Regions from separate parts of the Pantoea phyllosphaerae genome, predicted to be linked through region 3. Evidence: predicted binding sites of a transcription regulator. Region 3 holds the regulator's gene; each other region holds the start of a gene.
What was found. Region 3 encodes PurR, which represses purine synthesis genes. Its sites were predicted from a motif close to CANGCAAACGTTTGCNTG; they were not measured.

Region 1 (7,289 bases), on a different contig from region 3:
AGGTAGAGCACCGCCGCGATACCAAAGGCGGTAAAGGGCTGATAGGTCGCCGAGTTAATATCGCGCGCGATCTTCAGCAGGTCCGGCACCGTCGCGGTAAAGGCGAGCGCCGTCGAGTGCAGCATCAGGATCACCTCGTTGCTGTAGGCGGGCAGCGCGGTACGCAGCGCGGACGGCAGGATAATGCAGCGGTAGAGCTTAAAAGTAGAGAAGCCGTAGGCGCGCGCCGCCTCGATTTCGCCGTGCGGCACGGCGCGGATCGCCCCGGCGAAAATCTCCGTGGTATAGGCGCAGGTATTAAGGGTAAAGGCCAGCAGCGTACAGTTCAGCCCGCTGCGGAAAAAGGCGTTAAGCAGCTCCGAGCCTTTGACCACCTCCAGCGTATACATGCCGGAGTAGAACACCAGCAGCTGCACATAAAGCGGCGTGCCGCGAAACACGTAGGTAAAGAGCCAGACCGGCGTGCTGATAAAACGGTTCGGCGAGACGCGCGCAATGGCCAGCAGCACCGCCAGGCAGCCGCCGATCACCACCGACAGGATCAGCAGCCACAGCGTAATGGCGACGCCGGTAAAGCGATAGCCGTCGGTCCAGAGCAGGGATTTCCAGTACTCCTGAATAATATCGATCATAACTCCGCCCTTTTTACGCCGACCGAGTAGCGGCGATTCAGCCACCACAGCACGCCGTTCGACAGCGTGGTAAAGATTAGATAGATCGCGCCGGCGACGATAGCGAAGTAGAACGGCTGCCAGGTGCTTTTACCCGCCAGCTGCGTCGCTTTCACCACATCTTCCAGCCCCAGCAGCGACACTAGCGCCGTGGCTTTCAGGATCACCTGCCAGTTATTGCCGATGCCGGGCAGCGCGTAGCGCATCATGCCGGGGAAGAGAATGCGGCGAAAAACCTGCGAGCCGGTAAAGCCGAAGGCGGTAGCCGCTTCGATCTGCCCTTTCGGCACGGCGAGAAACGCGCCGCGAAAGGTTTCGGTGAAGTAGGCGCCGTAGATAAAGCCGAGCGTAATGATACCGGCCACCATCGGGTCGATATCGAACTGGGCGAGGCCCATGGCGTCGGTCAGCGCGTTAAGGGCGATCTGCAGGCCGTAAAAAATCAGCAGCATCAGCACCAGGTCGGGTACGCCGCGGATCAGCGTGGTGTAGCCTTCAAACAGCATCGCCAGCGGGCGACTGCGGGAGAGTTTTGCGCCCGCGCCGATCAGGCCGAGCACAACAGCCAGCACCACCGAGCTGAGCGCCAGCTCCAGCGTCACCAGGGTGCCTTTGAGAATAACCTCGGAATAGCCGTACAACATGTAATCGATCCTGTCGTGGAGAAAACATTAATGTCCTGCCCGCGGGCGCACCAGCGGGCAGTCCTGACCAGATTGCGCGTTGTGCCATGCGGCTCAACGCAGAAGGATCAGGTAAAGGTCGACAGGGTTAGTCACCGTACACATTAAAATCAAAATACTTTTTCGCGATCTTGTCGTAAGTGCCGTCTTTGCGCATCGCCTCGAACGCTTTGTCGATGGCCGCCTTCAGCTCGCTATCGTCTTTACGCAGTCCCATGCCGGTGCCGACGCCAAAAATCTTGTCGTCTTTCACCGCCGGACCGGCGAAGGCGTAGTTCTTGCCTACCGGCTGCTTGAGGAAGCCTTCGCTCGCCTGCACTTCATCCTGAAACGCCGCGTCGATACGGCCCGCGTTCAGATCCTGATAAACCAGATCCTGGTTTGCGTAAGGCGTCACGTTGACACCTTTGGGGCGCCAGTTCTGGTTAGCGTAGGTTTCCTGCGTAGTGCCCTGCAGCAGGCCGATGTTCTTACCCTTCAGCGACTCAATGGTCGGCTGGATCTTTGATCCTTTCGGCGCCACCAGGCGAGCGTTGGCCGCGTAGAGTTTGTCGGAGAAGGCGATCTCTTCCTGACGCTTGGCAGTAATGGAGAGCGAGGAGATGATGGCGTCGATCTTCTTCGCTTTCAGCGACGGGATCAGCGCGTCGAAATCGCTTTCGACATAGGTGCACTTCGTATTAATGCGTTTACAGATTTCGTTGGCGAGATCGATATCGAAGCCAACGAGCTCTCCTTGCGCGTTTTTCGATTCAAACGGCGGGTAAGTCGGGTCAGTCCCAATGCGAATCGACGACGGCACCGCGGCGAAAACGCTGGCGGCGCTGGTCAGGCCCAGCATGAGAGAAAGAGCCAGAACTCGCTTTTTCATAGATTACCCTCAGTGAAGTGCTTTTTGTTATGGGTGCGTGATGTGTTTGCGCTTGTTAAGCCACATATTTCTTGCATATTTCATGCCAGCAATGCAAGCCATTCGCGCACCCGGCGGCGCGCCAGCAAGGCGTCGTCGCCGGGTTTGTGAGGGGAATATATCAGTGATGTCAGAGAGAAAAAGCGACCTTGTTAACTTTTGGTGCACCAAATGCACGAAGAGTGATCGCCCGCGCGCATTTGCACTTTAAAAGTGCAAAATATGACGCTTATGCACCGTTCCAGCGCGTAAAAAGATCCTGCGGCAGCGAAATGTCGAACTGATCGACGACGCGATTAACCGTCTGATCCACCAGTTCCATAATCGACTGCGGGCGATGATAAAACGCTGGCACCGGCGGCATAATCACCGCGCCCAGCTCAGCGGCGGTGGTCATCATGCGCAGATGACCAATATGCAGCGGGGTTTCGCGCACGCCCAGCACCAGCTTGCGCTGCTCTTTTAGCACCACGTCGGCGGCGCGCGTCAGCAGGCTGTCGCTGTAGCTGTGCACGATGCCGGAGAGGGTTTTCATCGAGCAGGGCAGGATTGCCATGCCCAGGGTCTTAAACGATCCCGACGAGATGCTGGCGGCGATATCGCGCACGTCGTGCACCACATCGGCCAGCGCCTGCACTTCGCGCAGCGTGTAGTCGGTTTCCAGGCTCAGCGTCTGCCGCGCCGCCGGACTCATCACCAGATGGGTTTCCACCTCGCTGACCTGTTGCAGCACCTGCAGCAGCCGCACGCCGTAGATCGCGCCGCTTGCGCCAGAGATGCCAATGATGAGTCGTTTCATGCGTATTCCTTGCGGGTTCAGAGAGGCGCTATGATAGCGCGGGCCAGAACAGGAAAACAGACGGGGCGGATTTCTCCGCCCCGTGCTTTTCCTGTTATCGCTGAGAACGCGCTTAACCTTCGTTATGCAGCTCGAGGTTCTCGACTTCGTTCTGGCGCTGCAGCGCTTTGGCGTCGTCGTTGCGCAGCGACTGGAGATACTCCAGGTACTGCTGATCGACATCTTTGGTGACGTAGACGCCGTTGAACACCGAGCATTCAAACTGGGCGATATCGGGGTTCTCTTCGCGCACCGCTTCGATCAGGTCATCCAGATCCTGGAAGATCAGCGCGTCAGCTTTGATCAGCTGACAGATCTCATCGACTTCACGGCCGTGCGCGATCAGCTCGGTGGCGCTCGGCATATCGATGCCGTAAACGTTCGGGAAGCGAATTTCCGGCGCGGCGGACGCCAGGTAAACGCGTTTCGCGCCCGCTTCGCGCGCCATCTCGATAATCTGCTCGGAGGTGGTGCCGCGCACGATAGAGTCATCCACCAGCAGCACGTTCTTGTCGCGGAACTCAGCGCGGTTGGCGTTGAGCTTGCGGCGAACGGCGCTGCGGCGCAGCTGCTGGCCCGGCATGATAAAGGTGCGGCCGACGTAGCGGTTTTTCACAAACCCCTGACGGTAGGGCTTGTCGAGAATGCGCGCGATCTCCAGCGCGATATCGGTAGAGGTTTCCGGAATCGGGATCACCACGTCGATATCGAGATCTTCCCACTCGCGAGCGATTTTCTCGCCCAGCTTGGTGCCCATGCGCACGCGCGCGCTGTAGACGGAGATTTTGTCGAGGAACGAATCGGGACGCGCAAAGTAGACGTACTCGAACAGGCACGGGTTACTTTTGGGGTTTTCGGCGCACTGGCGCGTAAAGAGCTGGCCCTGCTCGGTAATATAGACGCCTTCGCCCGGCGCGACGTCGCGCAGGAACTCAAAGCCCAGCGTATCAAGCGCCACGCTCTCGGAGGCCACCATATACTCGACGCGGCTGTCAGGCAGCACGCGCTTGCCCAGCACCAGCGGACGAATGCCGTTGGGATCGCGGAAGGCGACCATGCCGTGGCCGATGATCATGGCGACAACGGCGTAAGCGCCGCGCACCTGCTGATGCACCGCCGCCACCGCAGCGAAAATGTTGTCCGACTCCAGCGGGTCGTTCTGAAAACGGTCCAGCTCCTGCGCGAAGATATTCAGCAGGATTTCAGAGTCTGACGTGGTGTTGACGTGACGGCGGCCCTTTTCAAACAGGTGCTTGCGCAGGTCGTGCGCGTTAGTCAGGTTGCCGTTATGGGCCAGCGTAATACCGTACGGAGAGTTAACGTAGAACGGCTGCGCTTCAGAGGCGCTGGAGCTGCCTGCGGTTGGGTAGCGAACGTGGCCGATCCCCATATTGCCCTGCAGACGCTGCATGTGGCGAGCTTCAAAGACATCGCTGACGAGGCCGTTCGCCTTACGCAGACGGAAGCACTTCAGCGCATCGATAGTACAAATGCCTGCGGCGTCCTGCCCGCGGTGCTGCAGCACCGTTAACGCATCATAGATCGACTGGTTGACCGGCATAAACCCGGTGATACCAACAATACCGCACATGTTGTCATTTCCTCATTAGCCGCACTCCCGGTGGCGTCACCGGGGCAAAAAACTCGACGTGCTTTTCAGGTAGTCAAAAAACCATCTGATTATATAACTGAACTGGGGAATGAGCTGGGACTGCTGCCAGTCCGGACTTTTGGAAAAGCCGGTGAATGTGTCGAGGAAGAAAAGGATCGCGCTAACGATCAGCACGCCGCGTAACGCCCCGAAACAGACCCCCAACACCCTGTCGGTTCCCGACAGGCCGGTCTTTTCAACCAGCGAGCCGATCACATAGTTGACTATCGCGCCGACAATCAGCGTCGCGACGAACAGCACCGCGATGGCGATGCCGTTACGCACCAGTTCGTCGTCAAAACCTGTAAACCAGACTGCAAGGTAGGCGTAGTAATGACTGGCGACAAAAAACGCGCATCCCCAGGTAACGAGAGATAAGGCTTCGCGGACAAACCCTCGAATCAGGCTGACCAGAGCCGAAAAACCAACTACCGCAATAATGACGTAATCAATCCAGATCATGAACTCTTCCAGCGCCAGTGCGTTTGCACCCCTGCATCCAGTTCGGGGCGCATTCTAACAGAAAAAGAAAACGTTTGCGTAGCGCTTTTCCTTTTCACCTTCCATAAAAAGGGCGATGAAAAAAACTTTCCTCGCCCTCTGAAGATTCAACCCTTCAAGCCGTTGAATCAAAACTAATTATCATGCGCAGCGCGGCTTTAACCCTGCGTGCGGCGCCGCCTGTTTATGCCATAGGCGGCGCCAATTGATGCCTCAGCGCGCGCTGTAGGGCTTCACCACGCCGCCGAGGCCGGAGACGCTTTGCAGCTCGGCAAGGGAGCCTTGCAGTTTGGCTTTCGAGGCGTCCGGACCGACATAGATACGGGTGATTTGGCCCTGCACCGGCGTCGACGGCACGGTAAAGGCGCGGTAGCCCGACAGACGCAGCTTCGCCACAATTTCGCTGACCTTCGCCGCATTTTTCAGCGCGCCGAGCTGCACCACGTAAGCCTGACCGGCAGGCGCGCTCTGCTCGGCGGCCTTCGGCGTTTCCACCGGCTTCGCGGGTTCGCTCTGCTTCGTTTCCACCGGCTTCGACTCAGCCGTTTTCGGCTGCTCGACCGGTTTCGCCTGCGCTTTTGGCTGCTCGGCCGGTTTTGCTTTCGGCTGTTCCGCCGGTCGGGTTTTCGGCTGCTCAACCTGACGCGGTTTCGCTGGCGCGCTTTGATGCACCGGCGGCGGCGTCACTACGCTGGGCTCGCTTTCGCGCTGCGGCGTGGCGTTGCCCTGCTCGGCAACCGGGTTGTTGACGGCGCTGCCGCCGCTGCTTACCGCGCTGCCCGCGCCCTGCGGCGGCTGCGCCGGTAGCGGCTGGGTTACCGGTGGCACCATCTCGCTATCCTGCTGATCGTCCGGCTTCGGCACCAGCGGGATCGCTGCGAACTCCTCTTTGTAGTGCTTCTTTTTGCCGTCCAGCAGGCCCGGCAGGACAATCACGCCGACCGCCACCAGAATAATGGTGCCGACCAGGCGGTTCTGAAACTTACTTGCCACGACCTTTCTCCGTCTCTGTCGATTCCATGACCTGCGCCACGGTATGGAAAGATCCACATACCAGCACGATCTCCTGCGCCTCGGCCTGGCCGCGCGCCGCCTGCCAGGCGCTCTCCACGTCGGCAAAGGCGGTGGCCGCGTCGCGAGGCAGATGCGCCATCAGCTCATCGGCAGTGGCACCGCGCGGACCGTCAAGCGGCGCGCAGTACCAGCGATCGATCTGCGGCGCCAGCGCCGCCAGCGTGCCGGCAATATCTTTGTCATGCAGCATCCCTACCACCGCATGCACCCGGCCGCGTTTCGGCAGCTGCGCCAGGCGCGACGCCAGATAGCTCGCCGCATGCGGATTATGCGCTACGTCGAGGATCACGCGCGGCGATTCGCTTACCGTCTGAAAACGGCCAGGCAGGATCGCCAGCGGCAGGGTATGGCGGATAATCGCTTCGCTGACCTTCAGGCCGGAGGCTCGCAGCGCCGCCAGCGCCGTAGCCGCATTGGGCAGCGGCACCTGCGGCAGCGGCAGATCGTTCAGCTCGCCCTGCGCGTCGCGGTAGGCCCAGCTTTCCGGCTGCTGGCTGTAGCGCCAGTCGTGGTCGCGCCGCAACAGCAATGCGCCCTTCTCCGCCGCGACGGCGGCGATGCTGGCGGGCATATCTGGCTCACCGACCACCGCAGGCTTGCCGCCGCGAAACACGCCCGCTTTCTCGCGGCCGATGCTCTCACGGTCGGGGCCGAGCCAGTCGGTATGATCCAGCGCGATGCTGGTCACCACCGCCACGTCAGCGTCGACAATATTGGTAGCGTCCAGGCGGCCACCCAGCCCGACTTCAAGGATCGCCACATCGAGCTGCGCCTGTTGAAACAGGTTCAGCGCGGAGAGCGTGCCGAATTCAAAATAGGTCAGGGAAACGTCGCCGCGTCCCGCTTCGATTTTGGCAAAGCTGGCGGTATGCAGCGCTTCGTCAAGCTCTTCGCCCTGCACGCGCACGCGTTCGGTATAGCGCACCAGATGCGGCGAGCTGTAGACGCCGACGCGGTAGCC
Region 2 (7,289 bases), on a different contig from region 3:
CATCCTCGGCATTTTGTTGCTCAACATTGTTGGCTTCGCCTTACCTTCTGCCGCCTATCTTAATCCCGCCTGGCGCGGCGATCCCGCCACCGATGAGATCTGGACCTGGGCGGTGCTTGACCTGTTGGCACAGCTGAAATTCCTGACCTTATTCGCGCTGCTGTTTGGCGCGGGCCTGCAGCTTCAGCTGCCGCGCGGCGGCCGCTGGCTCTCGGCGCGCCTGACGCTGCTGGCGCTTATCGGCCTGTTTCACGCCGTGGCGATGTGGGAAGGGGATATCCTGCTCGATTACGCCATTATCGGTCTTATCGTCTGGCGTATGCTGCGCGACGTCCCCTCGACGCGCAGCCTGTTTCATACCGGCGCGCTGCTCTACCTGGTGGGCTGCGGCGTGCTGCTGATCTTCGGCTCCATCTCCGATCCCGAACCGAGCCGCTCGTGGCTGCCCGGCGCGGCTGACCTGGAGTATGAACGCTTCTGGAAGCTGGCTGGCGGCTGGGAAGCGGTGCAGAACCGCCTCGACCATCTCTCCTCCAGCCTGATGGCGCTGGCGGCGCAGTATGGCTGGCAGCTGGCCGGGCTGATGATGATGGGCGCTGCGCTGCTGCGCTGCGGCTGGCTGACCGGGGAGTTTAGCCTGCGCCACTACCGCCGCTGCGCCGCGCTTCTGCTGGCCGTCGGCTATGCCATCGCCCTGGTGGGAGTTGCGTCGCAGTGGATGCTGCACTGGTCGTTTCGCTGGAGCGGCTTCTACCTGCAGGTGCCGCGCGATCTCGCCAGCCCTTTTATCAGTCTTGGCTACGCCGCGCTGATCCTCGGCTACTGGCCGCAGCTGGCGCGCTGGCGCCTCACGTCGGCGATTCAGTGCGTCGGGCGCATGGCGCTCAGCAACTATCTGCTGCAAACGCTGATCTGCACCACGCTCTTCTACCGCTTCGATCTCTTTATGCGTTTCGATCGCCTGCAGCTGCTGGCGTTTGTGCCGGCTGTCTGGCTGGTCAATATTCTCTTCTCAACGATATGGCTGCGCTTTTTTCCTCAGGGCCCGCTTGAATGGCTATGGCGTCGCCTGACGCAGCTGGCGGCGGGCAAAACGCCGCATCGCTCCTCATTCAGATAATGATGTTCATCACAAAGGTTACATAATTGTATGTAACCGTTTTCATGAGTGTGACGTGATTCACGCTGCTGCCTCGCCGCGCCTGCCAGAATAGCGCCGGATGACTTCCTGGCGTAATGCCTTTTTCCTCTGTGGAACAGCTGCATGATAACGATTCGTGATGTTGCCCGTCTGGCTGGCGTGTCGGTGGCGACCGTCTCGCGCGTGCTGAATAACAGCAGCGCCGTTACCGCGGAGACGCGCGACGCGGTGCTGCAGGCGGTGGATTCACTGGGCTACCGGCCCAACGCCAACGCGCAGGCGCTGGCAACGCAGATCAGCGACACCATCGGCGTCGTGGTGATGGACGTCTCCGATCCCTTCTTTGGCGCGCTGGTGAAAGCGGTAGATACCGTGGCACAGCGCCTGCACAAACATGTGCTGATCAGTAACTCCTGGCATCAGGAAGATAAAGAGCGCCATGCGATTGAGGTGCTGATCCGTCAGCGCTGCAATGCGCTGGTGGTACACGCGAAAACGCTTTCAGACGAGGAGCTCGCCTCGTTTATGCAGCAGGTGCCAGGCATGGTGATGGTCAACCGCATCGTGCCTGGTTTTGCTCATCGCTGCGTCAGCCTGGATAACGTGGCAGGCGCGCTGATGGCGACCCGCATGCTGCAGCAGCAGGGACACGGCCGCATCGGCTACCTCTGCTCCAGCCACGACATTGAAGATGTGCAGCAGCGGCGCGAGGGCTGGGAGCAGGCGCTGGCGGAGCAGGGGATTCGGCCGCAGGAGAGCTGGATCGCCAGCGCCGAGCCCGATATGCAGGGCGGCGAGGCGGCGATGGTGGAGCTGCTGGGGCGCAACGTGCACCTCAGCGCGATTTTCGCCTATAACGACGGCATGGCGGCTGGCGCACTTACCGCGCTGAAAGATAACGGTATTCAGGTGCCACAGCACTTCTCTGTCATCGGCTTCGATGATATCCCGATGTCGCGTTACACCGATCCGCAACTGACTACGGTGCGCTATCCCATTGTTTCTATGGCCAAACTTGCTACCGAGCTGGCGCTGAGCGGCGCGGCAGGCCAGCTGGACGTCAGCGCGCAGCACGTCTTTATGCCGACGCTGGTGCGTCGTCACTCTGTGGCACAGCGGCAAAATGTGGAGTCGGTCACTAATTCAGGCGATAGCGCCATGTAACCGTTTTCAATCTGTGATTGTATTCACAGTTAATTAACATGCCGCTCACTATGATGGCAGCGTCTTACCGGACTGAAACATTATGTAACGCCGCACTAACCGCAGCAGGCGTGGTTTCAGCAACCCGTTGAAAAGGTTCATCACATCTTGAGGATGCGTTGTCGCACATGGAAGTCAGGTTTCTGGACGGCGATTCAGCGGGGCAGCGCGATTTCACTCGCCTCTTTGCCACTCGCCGAATCTTATTTTACCGAAAGCTCCTGCGCGCCTGACGCGTCTGAGCCAGTACTACCCTGCAAAAAACCGGAGATACCATGAATAAGAAGGTTTTCACGCTCACAGCTTTGGTTGCCAGCATGATGTTCGGCGCAACGGCACACGCAGCGGACACGCGTATCGGCGTGACCATCTATAAGTATGACGACAACTTTATGTCGATGGTTCGTAAGGACATCGAGAAAGAGGCTAAAAACCTTGGCGGCGTACAGCTGCTGATGAATGACTCGCAGAACGACCAGTCCAAACAGAACGACCAGATCGACGTGCTGATGGCAAAAGGCGTGAAGGCGCTGGCGATTAACCTGGTGGATCCGGCCGCGGCGGCCGTGGTGATTGACAAGGCGCGCAGTAATGACGTGCCGGTGGTGTTCTTCAACAAAGAGCCGAACGCGAAAGTGCTGGCCAGCTATGACAAAGCCTACTATGTCGGCACCGACTCCAAAGAGTCCGGCATTATTCAGGGCAAACTGATTGAGAAGCACTGGAAAGCCTCGCCGAACTGGGACCTGAACAAAGATGGTCAGATTCAGTTCGTGCTGCTGAAAGGCGAGCCGGGCCATCCGGATGCTGAAGCGCGCACCAAATACGTTATCGATACCCTGAATCAGGACGGCATCAAGACCCAGCAGCTGGCGATGGATACGGCGATGTGGGATACCGCTCAGGCGAAAGACAAAATGGATGCGTGGCTCTCCGGTCCGAACGCCAATAAAATCGAAGTGGTGATCGCCAACAACGACGCCATGGCGATGGGCGCGGTCGAAGCGCTGAAAGCGCATAACAAGACCTCGATTCCGGTGTTCGGCGTCGATGCGCTGCCGGAAGCGCTGGCGCTGGTGAAGTCGGGCGCGATGGCGGGTACCGTGCTGAACGATGCGGAGAACCAGGCGAAAGCGACGCTGGATATGGCGAAAAACCTGGCGGACGGCAAGGCCGCGACCGAAGGCACCAGCTATAAGATCGCCGATAAAATCGTCCGCGTGCCTTACGTGGCGGTGGACAAAGAGAACCTGTCTCAGTTCCAGAAGTAATCCTGTCCGGGCGCGGCTAAGCCGCGCCCTGTTTTCACGTGACCAACGCTTTTTTTAGCCAGGTAAATTATGGCCAGTGATAATCCGACCGCGCAGCGTGAATATCTGCTGGAAATGACGAACGTCTCTAAATCATTTCCAGGGGTTAAAGCCTTAGATAATGTGAATTTAAAAGTGCGGCCTCACTCCGTTCATGCATTGATGGGTGAAAACGGCGCCGGTAAATCGACATTATTGAAATGCCTGTTTGGTATTTATAAAAAAGATACGGGGAGCATCCTGTTTCAGGGTGAGGAAATTGATTTTAAAAGTTCAAAAGAGGCGCTGGAAAATGGCGTTTCAATGGTGCATCAGGAACTGAACCTGGTTTTACAGCGCACCGTTATGGACAATATGTGGCTGGGTCGCTATCCGCAAAAAGGGCCGTTTGTCGATCAGGACAAAATGTATCGCGATACCAAAGCGATCTTCGACGAGCTGGATATCGATATCGATCCGCGCGACAAAGTGGCGACGCTCTCTGTTTCACAGATGCAGATGATCGAAATCGCTAAGGCGTTCTCCTATGACGCCAAAATCGTCATCATGGACGAGCCAACCTCTTCGCTGACCGAAAAAGAGGTGAACCATCTGTTCACCATTATTCGCAAGCTGAAAGATCGCGGCTGCGGCATTGTTTATATCTCGCACAAGATGGAGGAGATTTTCCAGCTGTGCGACGAGATCACTATTCTGCGCGACGGTCAGTGGATCGCCACCCAGCCGCTGGAAGGGCTGGATATGGATAAGATCATCTCCATGATGGTCGGCCGCTCCCTGAACCAGCGCTTTCCTGACAAAACCAACGTGCCGGGCGAAACCATTCTTGAGGTGCGCCACTTAACGTCGCTGCGTCAGCCGTCGATCCGCGACGTTTCGTTCGATTTGCGCAAAGGGGAGATTCTGGGCATCGCCGGGCTGGTGGGCGCCAAGCGTACCGATATCGTCGAAACCCTGTTCGGGATTCGCGAGAAGGTGAGCGGTACCATTAAACTGCACGGCAAGGCGATTAATAACCACAGCGCCAACGAAGCCATTAACCACGGTTTCGCCCTGGTGACGGAAGAGCGCCGCTCGACCGGTATTTATGCCTTTCTCGATATCGGGTTTAACTCGCTAATCTCCAATATCAAGAAGTATAAAAACAATATCGGGCTGCTCGATAATAAGCGGATGAAAAGCGATACCCAGTGGGTGATCGACGCCATGCGCGTAAAAACGCCGGGCCACCATACGCAAATTGGATCGCTTTCGGGCGGCAACCAGCAGAAGGTGATTATCGGCCGCTGGCTACTGACCCAGCCTGAAATATTGATGCTTGACGAACCGACGCGCGGCATTGACGTCGGCGCGAAGTTCGAAATTTACCAGCTGATTGCCGAGCTGGCGAAGAAAGAGAAGGGCATCATTATTATCTCTTCCGAAATGCCGGAGCTGTTGGGCATTACCGATCGTATTCTGGTGATGAGCAACGGTCAGGTAGCGGGCATTGTAGATACCAAGACAACCACGCAGAACGAAATATTGCGTTTAGCGTCATTACACCTTTAATGAAGCAAGGGCTGTTAACATGAAAGCGACTACTAAAAAGAATGCGCTAACCTGGCTGAAAGAGGGCGGCATTTATGTCGTTCTGCTGGTTCTGCTGGCGATTATTATTTTCCAGGATCCGACCTTTTTAAGCCTGATGAACCTGAGTAATATTCTGACCCAGTCCTCGGTGCGTATTATTATCGCGCTCGGCGTGGCGGGACTAATCGTTACGCAGGGCACCGACCTGTCGGCCGGTCGTCAGGTGGGGCTGGCGGCGGTGGTGGCGGCGACGCTGCTGCAGTCGATGGATAACGCCAACAAGGTGTTTCCGACGCTGGATACCGTGCCGATTCCGGTAGTGATTCTGGTGGTGTGCGTGATCGGCGGCGTTATTGGTCTGGTGAATGGCCTGATCATCGCCTACCTCAAGGTGACGCCGTTTATTACCACGCTCGGCACCATGATTATCGTCTACGGCATCAACTCGCTCTATTACGATTTTGTTGGCGCGTCGCCGATTGCGGGCTTTGACAGCGGCTTCTCGAAGTTTGCTCAGGGCTTCCTGCGCTTTGGCGACTTCAAGCTCTCTTACATTACCTTCTACGCAATTGCCGCCATCATTTTCATCTGGATCCTCTGGAACAAGACCCGCTTCGGCAAGAATATTTTTGCTATCGGCGGCAACCCGGAAGCGGCGAAGGTCTCTGGCGTGAACGTCAACCTTAACCTGATTCTGATCTATGCGCTGTCCGGCGTGTTTTACGCCTTCGGCGGCATGCTGGAAGCGGGCCGTATCGGCAGCGCCACCAACAACCTCGGCTTTATGTATGAGCTGGACGCCATCGCGGCGTGCGTGGTGGGCGGCGTTTCCTTTGCTGGCGGCGTGGGTACGGTAGCAGGCGTAGTGACCGGCGTGCTGATCTTTACCGTGATCAACTACGGTCTGACCTATATCGGCGTTAACCCTTACTGGCAGTACATTATCAAGGGCGGCATTATTATCTTCGCCGTGGCGCTGGATTCGCTGAAGTATTCGCGCAAGAAGTAAGTCAAAGAGATCGCTCAGGCTTGTTGCAGACAGCCTGGGCGTCAAAACGTGGGTGGCAGGGTTCGAAGAGCAAAGCGTCCCGCGACAGGGATGTCGCGGGTCGAGCGAGCAGGGATGCCTTGAGCGACTTTGCGATCGAACCCTGCCATCCGCGTGAGCACATTATCTGTTTTTAAGAGCGGCCTGCGAGCCGCTCTTTCTATTTTCTATTTCCGCGCTTTCTGCTCGCTTTCCAGCAGCTGCTCCGGCGTTACCGCCGGATAGCTCTGCGCATCTTCCGGCACCTCATGCACCGCCGGGATCGGCACCAGCGGGCCGAGGAAGCGCGGCTCGCGCTTCATCACGTAAAGATCGGCCAGCGCGCCGAGGCGCGCGCCCACCTCGCGGAAGCGGACGCTGAGCATATTCTTCGGTGACGGCACCGCGTAGCACTGCGCCTGAATGCCCATATGCAGGGCGATAAACAGGGCGCGCTCGCAGTGGAAGCGCTGGGTGATAATAATAAAGTCGTTGGTGTCGAACACCTTGCGCGTGCGCACGATAGAGTCGAGCGTGCGGAAACCGGCGTAGTCCAGCACGATATCCTGCGGATCGACGCCAGCTTTGATCAGATCGCGACGCATGGTCATAGGCTCGTTATAGCTGCTCATGGCGTTGTCGCCGCTCAGCAGCAGATAGTTAACCTTGCCGCTGTTATAGGCGTTCAGCGCGCCCTGAATGCGATAGAGGTAATACTGGTTATAGACGCCGGTGCGGTAATACTTGGCGGTGCCCAGCACCACGCCAACCTGACGGTGCGGCAGCGAGGCGACATCTTCATAAATATAGGGCGCAGTTTTCCAGCTGATCCAGCGATCCAGGCCGAGCGCGGTCGCCACCATCAGTAAGATGATGAATAAGAGACCAATAAAAACGCGTTTCAACATACGCGCGAGCGCTCGAGATCGGGAAAAATGGGTGCATCAAGGCTACTTGAGGAGCGGTTACGAAGCAAGGCAACGCCGGTTGGCTGATGGATTTTTGCGCGGCAGCCGGGCCTGAAACGGCCCGGCGA
Region 3 (7,289 bases):
GGCTCACTTCTTCTATTAACGATGAACTCATAGCTTCTCCATCACCTGTCCGCGTTGAACCTGAGAAAAAGAATAGTCAATTTCTCAAGTCCTGTGAGAAATGTCACGGATTGCTCCGTGCGCCTGATATCCGACGTTTTACAGAGGATTGGATCTAAAAATCGGGGTCTGACGCAGCAGGAAACGCGCGCGCAGTCACCATCCGGGCGATAAGCCTCGCCTAATAATAGAACAATTATGTTATTGATTTGTTGCAGATTTATTGACCCGATTGAGTATATGCTCAACCAGGTCAGTATTCAACGACTTATTGTTAGGGCGCTAACTATAAAAGTTGCCTTAGTGATTATCCTGGCAGGGAGTGGTAACGCGGACAATATCCATTTGTGCGCTGGCGCGTCGCTGCCAGACGTAGCCCGCTATCGCCAGCGCGATAGTGGCGACCATAATCAGCGTAGTCATCAGCAGCGGCTGTTGTAAACCTGCGGAGACCGCGAGGCTGGCAAGGAAGCAGAGGCCAAGCTGCAGGGTATTCTGCAGCGCCGCGGCTTTACCGGTGGCGTGCGGGAAGGGCAGCAGCGCATTCGACACCACGATTGGGTAGATCGCGCCGTTCGCCAGCGCCATGCCGCAGAAGGGCGCAAGCAGGGCAATCAGGTTGTGGCTTCCGCCGAGGGCCACGGCGAACAGCGTCGCCACGCTCAGGCTGTAAAGCGCCAGCAGCAACGGGAGGAGCTGCGCGCCACCAAAACGGTTGAGCAGCGCGCGGCAGCCAAATCCGCCCAGCAGAAAGGCGATGGTTTGCGGAATATAGCTCAGGCCGATATCCGCCGGCGTCAGGCCTGCATCGGCGAGAATAAAGGGCGAACCGGTCAGCCAGGCGAAAAAGCTGGCGGAGCAGGCGGCATAGATCAATACGTTGCCGCCATAGACGCCGGAGCGCAGCAGCGAGAAAAAGCCGGGCTGCTCGCTCGCCTCTTTGGCCGCCGGGCGGCTGGCGGGCAGGCGCAGCGTGACCAGCATCAGCGCCACGCCGGTCAGCGTCAGCACCAGAAAGATCGAACGCCAGTGAAAATGGCTAATCAGCCAGGCGCCGAGCAGCGGCGCCAGCGCGGGCGAAAGCGCCACCAGCGGCATAATGGTGGCGAACACCTTATTAGCGCGCGCGCGTGGGTAGCGATCTACCACCAGCGCCTGCCAGCTCACCGCCGCGGCGCAGACGCCGATGGCCTGAACAAAGCGCAGCGCCAGCATCAGCACCGCATTCTCCACCCACAGCATGCCGGCGCAGCCAAGCGCGAATAACCCCAGCCCCATCAGCAGAACCGGTTTGCGGCCGATGCGGTCGGAAAGCGGGCCCCAGAAAAGCTGGCCGATGGCGAAGCCCGCCAGGAAGAGGCTCATACTGGCGCTGATAATGCCGGGCGAGGTATTAAAGCTGATCTGCATCGCGCCGAAGGCGGGCAGATACATATCGGTCGCCAGAAAGCCCAGCATGCTGAGCAGAGCGAGGTAGGGCAGAAATCCTTTTGATGACAGCATGATTTTTACTCTCATATTTCGACAGGCAGGTTAAACGCGGCAGAGTGTAAAAGGGTGCGCCCGTTACTGTGAAACGTTAATATTTGCAGAGTGCTGTGAAAATTTTTGAAAGGAAAAAGCATGTGGTCCGAATATACGCTTGAGGTGGTAGACGCCGTGGCGCGCACCGGCAGTTTCAGCGCCGCCGCGCAGGAGCTGCATCGCGTGCCCTCTGCCGTCAGCTATACGGTGCGTCAGCTGGAAACCTGGCTGGCGGTGCCGCTGTTTGAGCGACAGCATCGCGACGTGGCGTTGACCGCCGCTGGCGAGCATTTTGTGCGTGAAGGGCGCGAGGTTATCAAAAAAATGCTCGCCACCCGCAGGCAGTGCCAGCAGCTGGCTAACGGCTGGCGCGGGCAGCTTAGCATCGCCGTCGATCGCATTGTGAAGCTGCCGCGCAGCCGCCAGCTGGTGACTGATTTCTATCGCCACTTTCCCGATATGGAACTGCACATCAGCTATGAGGTGTTTAACGGCGTCTGGGACGCGCTGGCCGACGGGCGCGTTGAGGTGGCGATCGGCGCCACTCAGGCGATCCCGGTCGGCGGGCGCTTCTCCTTTCGCGATATGGGGGCGCTGAACTGGCGCTGCGTCGTGGCGCGCCACCATCCGCTGACGCACCAGCCGCAGCTCGACGACGATGCGCTGCGCGCCTGGCCATCGCTGGTGCTGGAGGATACCTCGCGCGCGCTGCCGCGCCGCATGACCTGGACGCTGGACAACCAGCGGCGTCTGGTGGTGCCGGACTGGCAGGCGGGGCTGGCGTGCGTACTGGATGGCTTATGCGTGGCGATGATGCCGGGCCATCTGGCGCGGCCGCTGCTGGATAAGGGCGAGCTGGCAGAGCTGGCGCTGCCTGCGCCTTTTCCGGAAAGCCCCTGCTGCGTGAGCTGGTCGGAGGCGCACGCATCGCCGGCGCTCAGCTGGCTGCTCAGCTATCTCGGCGATGCGCAAACGCTCAACCAGGAGTGGTTAAGCGAGGATTAACGGCGATAGTCGCGGAACGGGCCGTCGCCGACTGAGCGGCGCTCAATCAGCGTAGGACGCACTTCGATGGTCTGCGACACTTCGCGTTTGCTGGTAATGCGATCGAGCAGCATCTCCAGCGCCTTCTCGCCCAGTTCGGCTTTCGGCTGATGCACGGTGGTCAGCGCCGGCGTGAAGTAGCGCGCGTTGCGCACATTGTCATAGCCGATCACCGAAATATCCTGCGGCACGCGCAGGCCCATCTCGTCGGCGGCGCAGATCGCGCCCATCGCCATAATATCGCCGCCGCAGAAGATCGCCGTCGGGCGCTGCTTCTGCTGCAGGATCTGCTGCATCGCCTGGTAGCCCGACTCCGGCTCGAAATCGCCCTGTACGATCCACTCGGGACGCACCGAGATGCCCGCTTCCTCCAGCGCTTGCAAAAAGCCCGCGTGGCGTCCGCCGCCGGTGTTGCGCTCCAGCTGGCCAGGAATCGCTCCGATATCGCGATGGCCGCGTTCAATCAGATAGCGTCCCGCCAGATAGCCGCCCTGAAAAGCGTTGTCGAGCACGGTGTCGGTAAAGTCGCCGCGCGATTCACCCCAGTCCATCACCACCATCGGAATATTGCGGTTCTCTTCCAGCATCTTCAGCAGATCGTCCGGATACTCGGAGCACATGACCAGCAGGCCGTCGACGCGCTTCTGCGCCATCATCGACAGATAGGCGCGCTGCTTCTGCAGATCGTTGTGGGCGTTGCCGAGAATTAAGGTATAGCCCCGCTCGAAGCAGTGATGCTCAACCGCTTCGATGATTTCCGCAAAATAGGGGGCTTCGCTGGAGGTAGCCAGCAGCCCCAGCGTTTTGGTGTGGTTAACCTTCAGGCTGCGCGCCACAGCGCTGGGCGAATAGTGTAATTCCTGAATCGCCTGCCAGACGGCGTTGCGCGTCTCTTCCGCAACGAAGCGCGTTTTATTGATCACGTGAGAAACGGTGGTGGTGGAGACACCCGCGCGCTTCGCGACATCTTTGATTGTTGCCATTAAAAAGAGACTCCAGAACTTATCAATAAGCTACTGATAAGCATAATGTTAAACGTTTGCGTCCGCTAAGAGAGTTTTCTGTTAATTCGCTACAGTTTTTGTCGGTGAAATACTCACTGGGCAGGACAAAACAGGGGCTGTTGCGTGCGAACGGCACGGGCGTTGCGTCAGTTGCGCAACAGAGCCGGGGATTCTAACAAGGCTTGCGGGATAAAACGAGATTTTTACCGGCAACTATGGGAAAATCACACAAGACCCTGACAATTGTAAGGATAAGGAGAGGTAATGAGCACCGATTTAAAACTGGCGTTGATGACCACCGGCGCGGCACTGCTGATGATTGTGGCCTTTAGTTTTACCGCCGTCATGCACTAACAGACAGCCATAAAAAAACCGGGATTATCCCGGTTTTTTTATGGCGCTTAGCGAATGGTTTTCGGCGTCATCACCCGGCGCGCGCCGATGTAGTGACGCTGCCAGTAATCATCCGAAAGCCCGCTAATCTGGATATCTTTACCAGTGCGCGGCGACTGAATGAATTTGCCGTTGCCGAGATAAACCCCGACGTGGTCAGCGGTGCCGCGGCCGTTGATGCGAAAGAAGACCAGATCGCCTTTCTCCAGCGACTCGCGCTTCACCGGCGCAGCGTCGCGCAGATGGTACATTTCGTTGGCGGTGCGCGGAATTCTGAATTTTACCAGGTCTTTATAGGCGTACCAGACGAGGCCGCTGCAGTCGAAACCGGTGTGCGGTGACGTACCGCCCCACTGATAAGGTTTGCCGAGCTGACCCATCAGCTTGGTCATCGCCGTTTCGCGTGCTTTCTGGTAGCGCAGGCGATGGGACTTGCTCATTTTGAGGGTGGAAGTGGCGTCGGCATCCAGCGGCGTGAGAGGAGTGGCTTTTGCGGTGGTCAGCGTGCGCTGGCGGCCATAGCGTTTGCGAGAGGATTTCAGGGTTTTTTTCGTGTCGGCGGCGGAAGCGGAAAGCTTAGCCGTTTCAATCTTCTTCTGCTTTTTCAGTTTGAGTTTTTGCGCAGTAGAAGAGCGCGCTTTTTTCGCGCTGGTTTTGACCGGTCGCCGTTTGCGGCGCTCATCTTCGCGCGCGCTTTTTTTCTCTGCCTTGTGCAGGCTGGCGTTAACCGGCGCTTGCGGCGAAGCCGAAGCGATGTTCATGAACAGCTGCGCGAAAGCTAATATAAAGAGCGTAATCAGTAATCGCATAGTCCGGTTACAGGGTTAGCGGTTACGACAACAGGCCGTAACGAGGTTAGAAAAATCTGATCGGAGATCAGCGCCGGGGCCATTCTAAGCCAGGTTTTTTTCAAAAGTTAAGCCATTTTTCTATTAAACTGTTACAGGGTTGCAGTTGGGTTTAAAATAAGCAATTTCAGCGGCTTATAGCAGCAAAGTTATTACCAGATATGAACAGCTTAAGTTTTGATTATCGTCAGAAAAAATCAGATCTTTACTAAAGAACTTAACAAACATGGCGGTTTCACCCGACAAGCGAGAAATTGTCGTTTTCAGGGACGGGGCGAAGTCGCTACAATAAACAAACACGAAGTAGGGAATTAAGGAAGGCAATTATGAGTACTGTAGAAAAAATTCAGCGCCAGATCGCAGAAAACCCGGTCCTGCTGTATATGAAAGGCTCGCCGAAACTGCCAAGCTGCGGTTTCTCTGCACAGGCGGTGCAGGCGCTCTCTGCCTGCGGTGAGCGCTTTGCTTACGTGGATATTCTGCAGAACCCTGATATTCGCGCCGAGCTGCCGAAATATGCCAACTGGCCGACCTTCCCGCAGCTGTGGGTAGACGGTGAACTGGTTGGCGGCTGCGATATTATCGTCGAGATGTTCCAGCGCGGCGAACTGCAGTCGCTGATTAAAGAGACAGCAGAAAAGCACAAAGAAGCGGAATAAAAATCCGCGCAATTGAAAAGGCCGACGCAAGTCGGCCTTTTTTTTACGCCTGCTCCGGCGCCGTTTCCGCGTCGTCGCTCGCTGCCATCGGCAGCGGCCAGCCGCCCAGCCGTTTCCAGCGGTTTACCAGCTCGCAGAACAGCGTTGCCGTCTGCTCGGTATCGTAGAGCGCAGAGTGCGCCTGGGTGCTGTCAAAATCCATGCCTGCCGCTTTACAGGCTTTTGCCAGCACTGTCTGCCCCAGCACCAGCCCGCTCAGCGCGGCGGTGTCGAAGGTGGCAAAGGGATGGAAGGGGTTGCGCTTCAGCCCAGCGCGCCCGGCGGCGGCCATCATAAAATTGAGATCGAAGGTGGCGTTGTGCGCCACCATGATGGCGCGATTACAGTGGTGATCTTTGATGCCTTTGCGCACCATTTTGAAGATAGCGTGCAGCGCCTCATATTCGCTAATCGCGCCGCGCAGCGGGTTGCTGGGGTCGATGCCGGTAAACGCCAGCGCCTCCGGATGAAGCAGCGCGCCTTCGAAAGGCTCGACGTGGAAATGCAGCGTCTGGTCGCGGTGCAGCCAGCCCTCTTCGTCCATTTTCAGCGTGGTGGCGGCGATCTCCAGCAGCGCATCGGTCTGCGCGTTAAAGCCTGCGGTCTCGACATCGATCACCACAGGATAGAAACCTCGGAAACGTTGATTCAGCGCGTTCAGGGAGTTCGTTTCAGACATCAGCATCTCATAGCAGAAAATAGGCAGCGCGCATTATGGCAAAAAAAAGAGGAGGGTGCAGCAGAAGGGAAAGCTTCAGCCTGCCGCAGCGTGCAGACTGAAGCGGCAAACTTAGTTGCCCAGGCCGTGACCGGCGTGTTTATTTTCGATCAGCTCGATCTTGTAGCCGTCCGGATCTTCGACGAAGGCGATAATGGTTGAACCGCCTTTCACCGGACCCGCTTCGCGCGTGACCTTGCCGCCCGCGTTGCGGATGCGGTCGCAGGTCGCCGCTACGTCATCGACGCCCAGCGCGATATGGCCGTAGGCGTTGCCGAGATCGTAGCTGTCCACGCCCCAGTTATAGGTCAGCTCGATCACTGCGCCTTCGCTCTCTTCGGTATAGCCCACGAAGGCCAGCGTATATTTATACTCCGTGTTTTCGCTCTGACGCAGCACGCGCATGCCGAGAACGCGGGTGTAGAAGTCGATAGAACGTTGCAGATCGCCAACGCGCAGCATGGTGTGAAGTAAACGCATAACATCCTCTTTTATGAAATCGTCATCGTCTGATGACTCAAACGCTAAGTATAGCGGTGAAAATAGCAAAAACGGCCGCTGGCGTAACCGTTGTCACGCCAGCGTCGCGCTTAAAGCGTCGGGTAATCGGTATAGCCCTCTGCGCCGCCGCCGTAGAAGCTTTCGGGGCGCTGCGGATTGAGCGGGGCGTCCTGCTGCAGACGCGCCACCAGATCGGGGTTGGCGATAAAGTCGCGGCCGAAGGCCACGGCGTCAATCAGGCCGCGCGCAATCAGATTGTCTGCTTTCTCCACGGTGTAGGCGCCCGCGCCGATAATCACGCCCGGGAAGCGCGCGCGCACTTGTTCGCGGAAGGCCTCGCTGTAGGGCTTACCGCCCGCCCAGTCCGGCTCGGAAAGGTGCAGGTAGGCGATATTGCGCTTCGCCAGTTCGCCGATATACCACAGCGCGGCTTTCTCTTCCTCAGGGCCATTGTCCAGATTCTGGAAGCTGCCGATCGGCGAAACGCGAATGCCGACGCGGTCGGCGGACCAGTTGGCGA

Region 1: the regulator PurR is predicted to act here: its motif matches at 5,279-5,296, upstream of cvpA (colicin V production protein).
Region 2: the regulator PurR is predicted to act here: its motif matches at 1,150-1,167, upstream of galS (HTH-type transcriptional regulator GalS).

What each region holds. Positions count from the first base shown of each region.
Region 1 is NZ_JBPFDE010000001.1:54,067-61,355, reverse strand. Features, by position in the region: gene ACR6A7_RS00325 (ABC transporter permease) at 1-632, opposite strand, end outside; gene ACR6A7_RS00320 (histidine ABC transporter permease HisQ) at 629-1,315, opposite strand; gene argT (lysine/arginine/ornithine ABC transporter substrate-binding protein ArgT) at 1,443-2,225, opposite strand; gene ACR6A7_RS00310 (UbiX family flavin prenyltransferase) at 2,494-3,063, opposite strand; gene purF (amidophosphoribosyltransferase) at 3,176-4,693, opposite strand; gene cvpA (colicin V production protein) at 4,730-5,215, opposite strand; gene dedD (cell division protein DedD) at 5,468-6,247, opposite strand; gene folC (bifunctional tetrahydrofolate synthase/dihydrofolate synthase) at 6,237-7,289, opposite strand, start outside.
Region 2 is NZ_JBPFDE010000001.1:174,433-181,721, forward strand. Features, by position in the region: gene yeiB (DUF418 domain-containing protein YeiB) at 1-1,120, shown strand, start outside; gene galS (HTH-type transcriptional regulator GalS) at 1,265-2,305, shown strand; gene mglB (galactose/glucose ABC transporter substrate-binding protein MglB) at 2,620-3,615, shown strand; gene mglA (galactose/methyl galactoside ABC transporter ATP-binding protein MglA) at 3,685-5,205, shown strand; gene mglC (galactose/methyl galactoside ABC transporter permease MglC) at 5,225-6,235, shown strand; gene sanA (outer membrane permeability protein SanA) at 6,442-7,161, opposite strand.
Region 3 is NZ_JBPFDE010000023.1:3,812-11,100, forward strand. Features, by position in the region: gene cfa (cyclopropane fatty acyl phospholipid synthase) at 1-31, opposite strand, end outside; gene punC (purine nucleoside transporter PunC) at 340-1,542, opposite strand; gene punR (DNA-binding transcriptional activator PunR) at 1,663-2,568, shown strand; gene purR (HTH-type transcriptional repressor PurR) at 2,565-3,590, opposite strand; gene cydH (cytochrome bd-I oxidase subunit CydH) at 3,876-3,965, shown strand; gene ACR6A7_RS20225 (C40 family peptidase) at 4,013-4,813, opposite strand; gene ACR6A7_RS20230 (Grx4 family monothiol glutaredoxin) at 5,176-5,511, shown strand; gene rnt (ribonuclease T) at 5,555-6,229, opposite strand; gene gloA (lactoylglutathione lyase) at 6,341-6,748, opposite strand; gene ACR6A7_RS20245 (alkene reductase) at 6,859-7,289, opposite strand, start outside.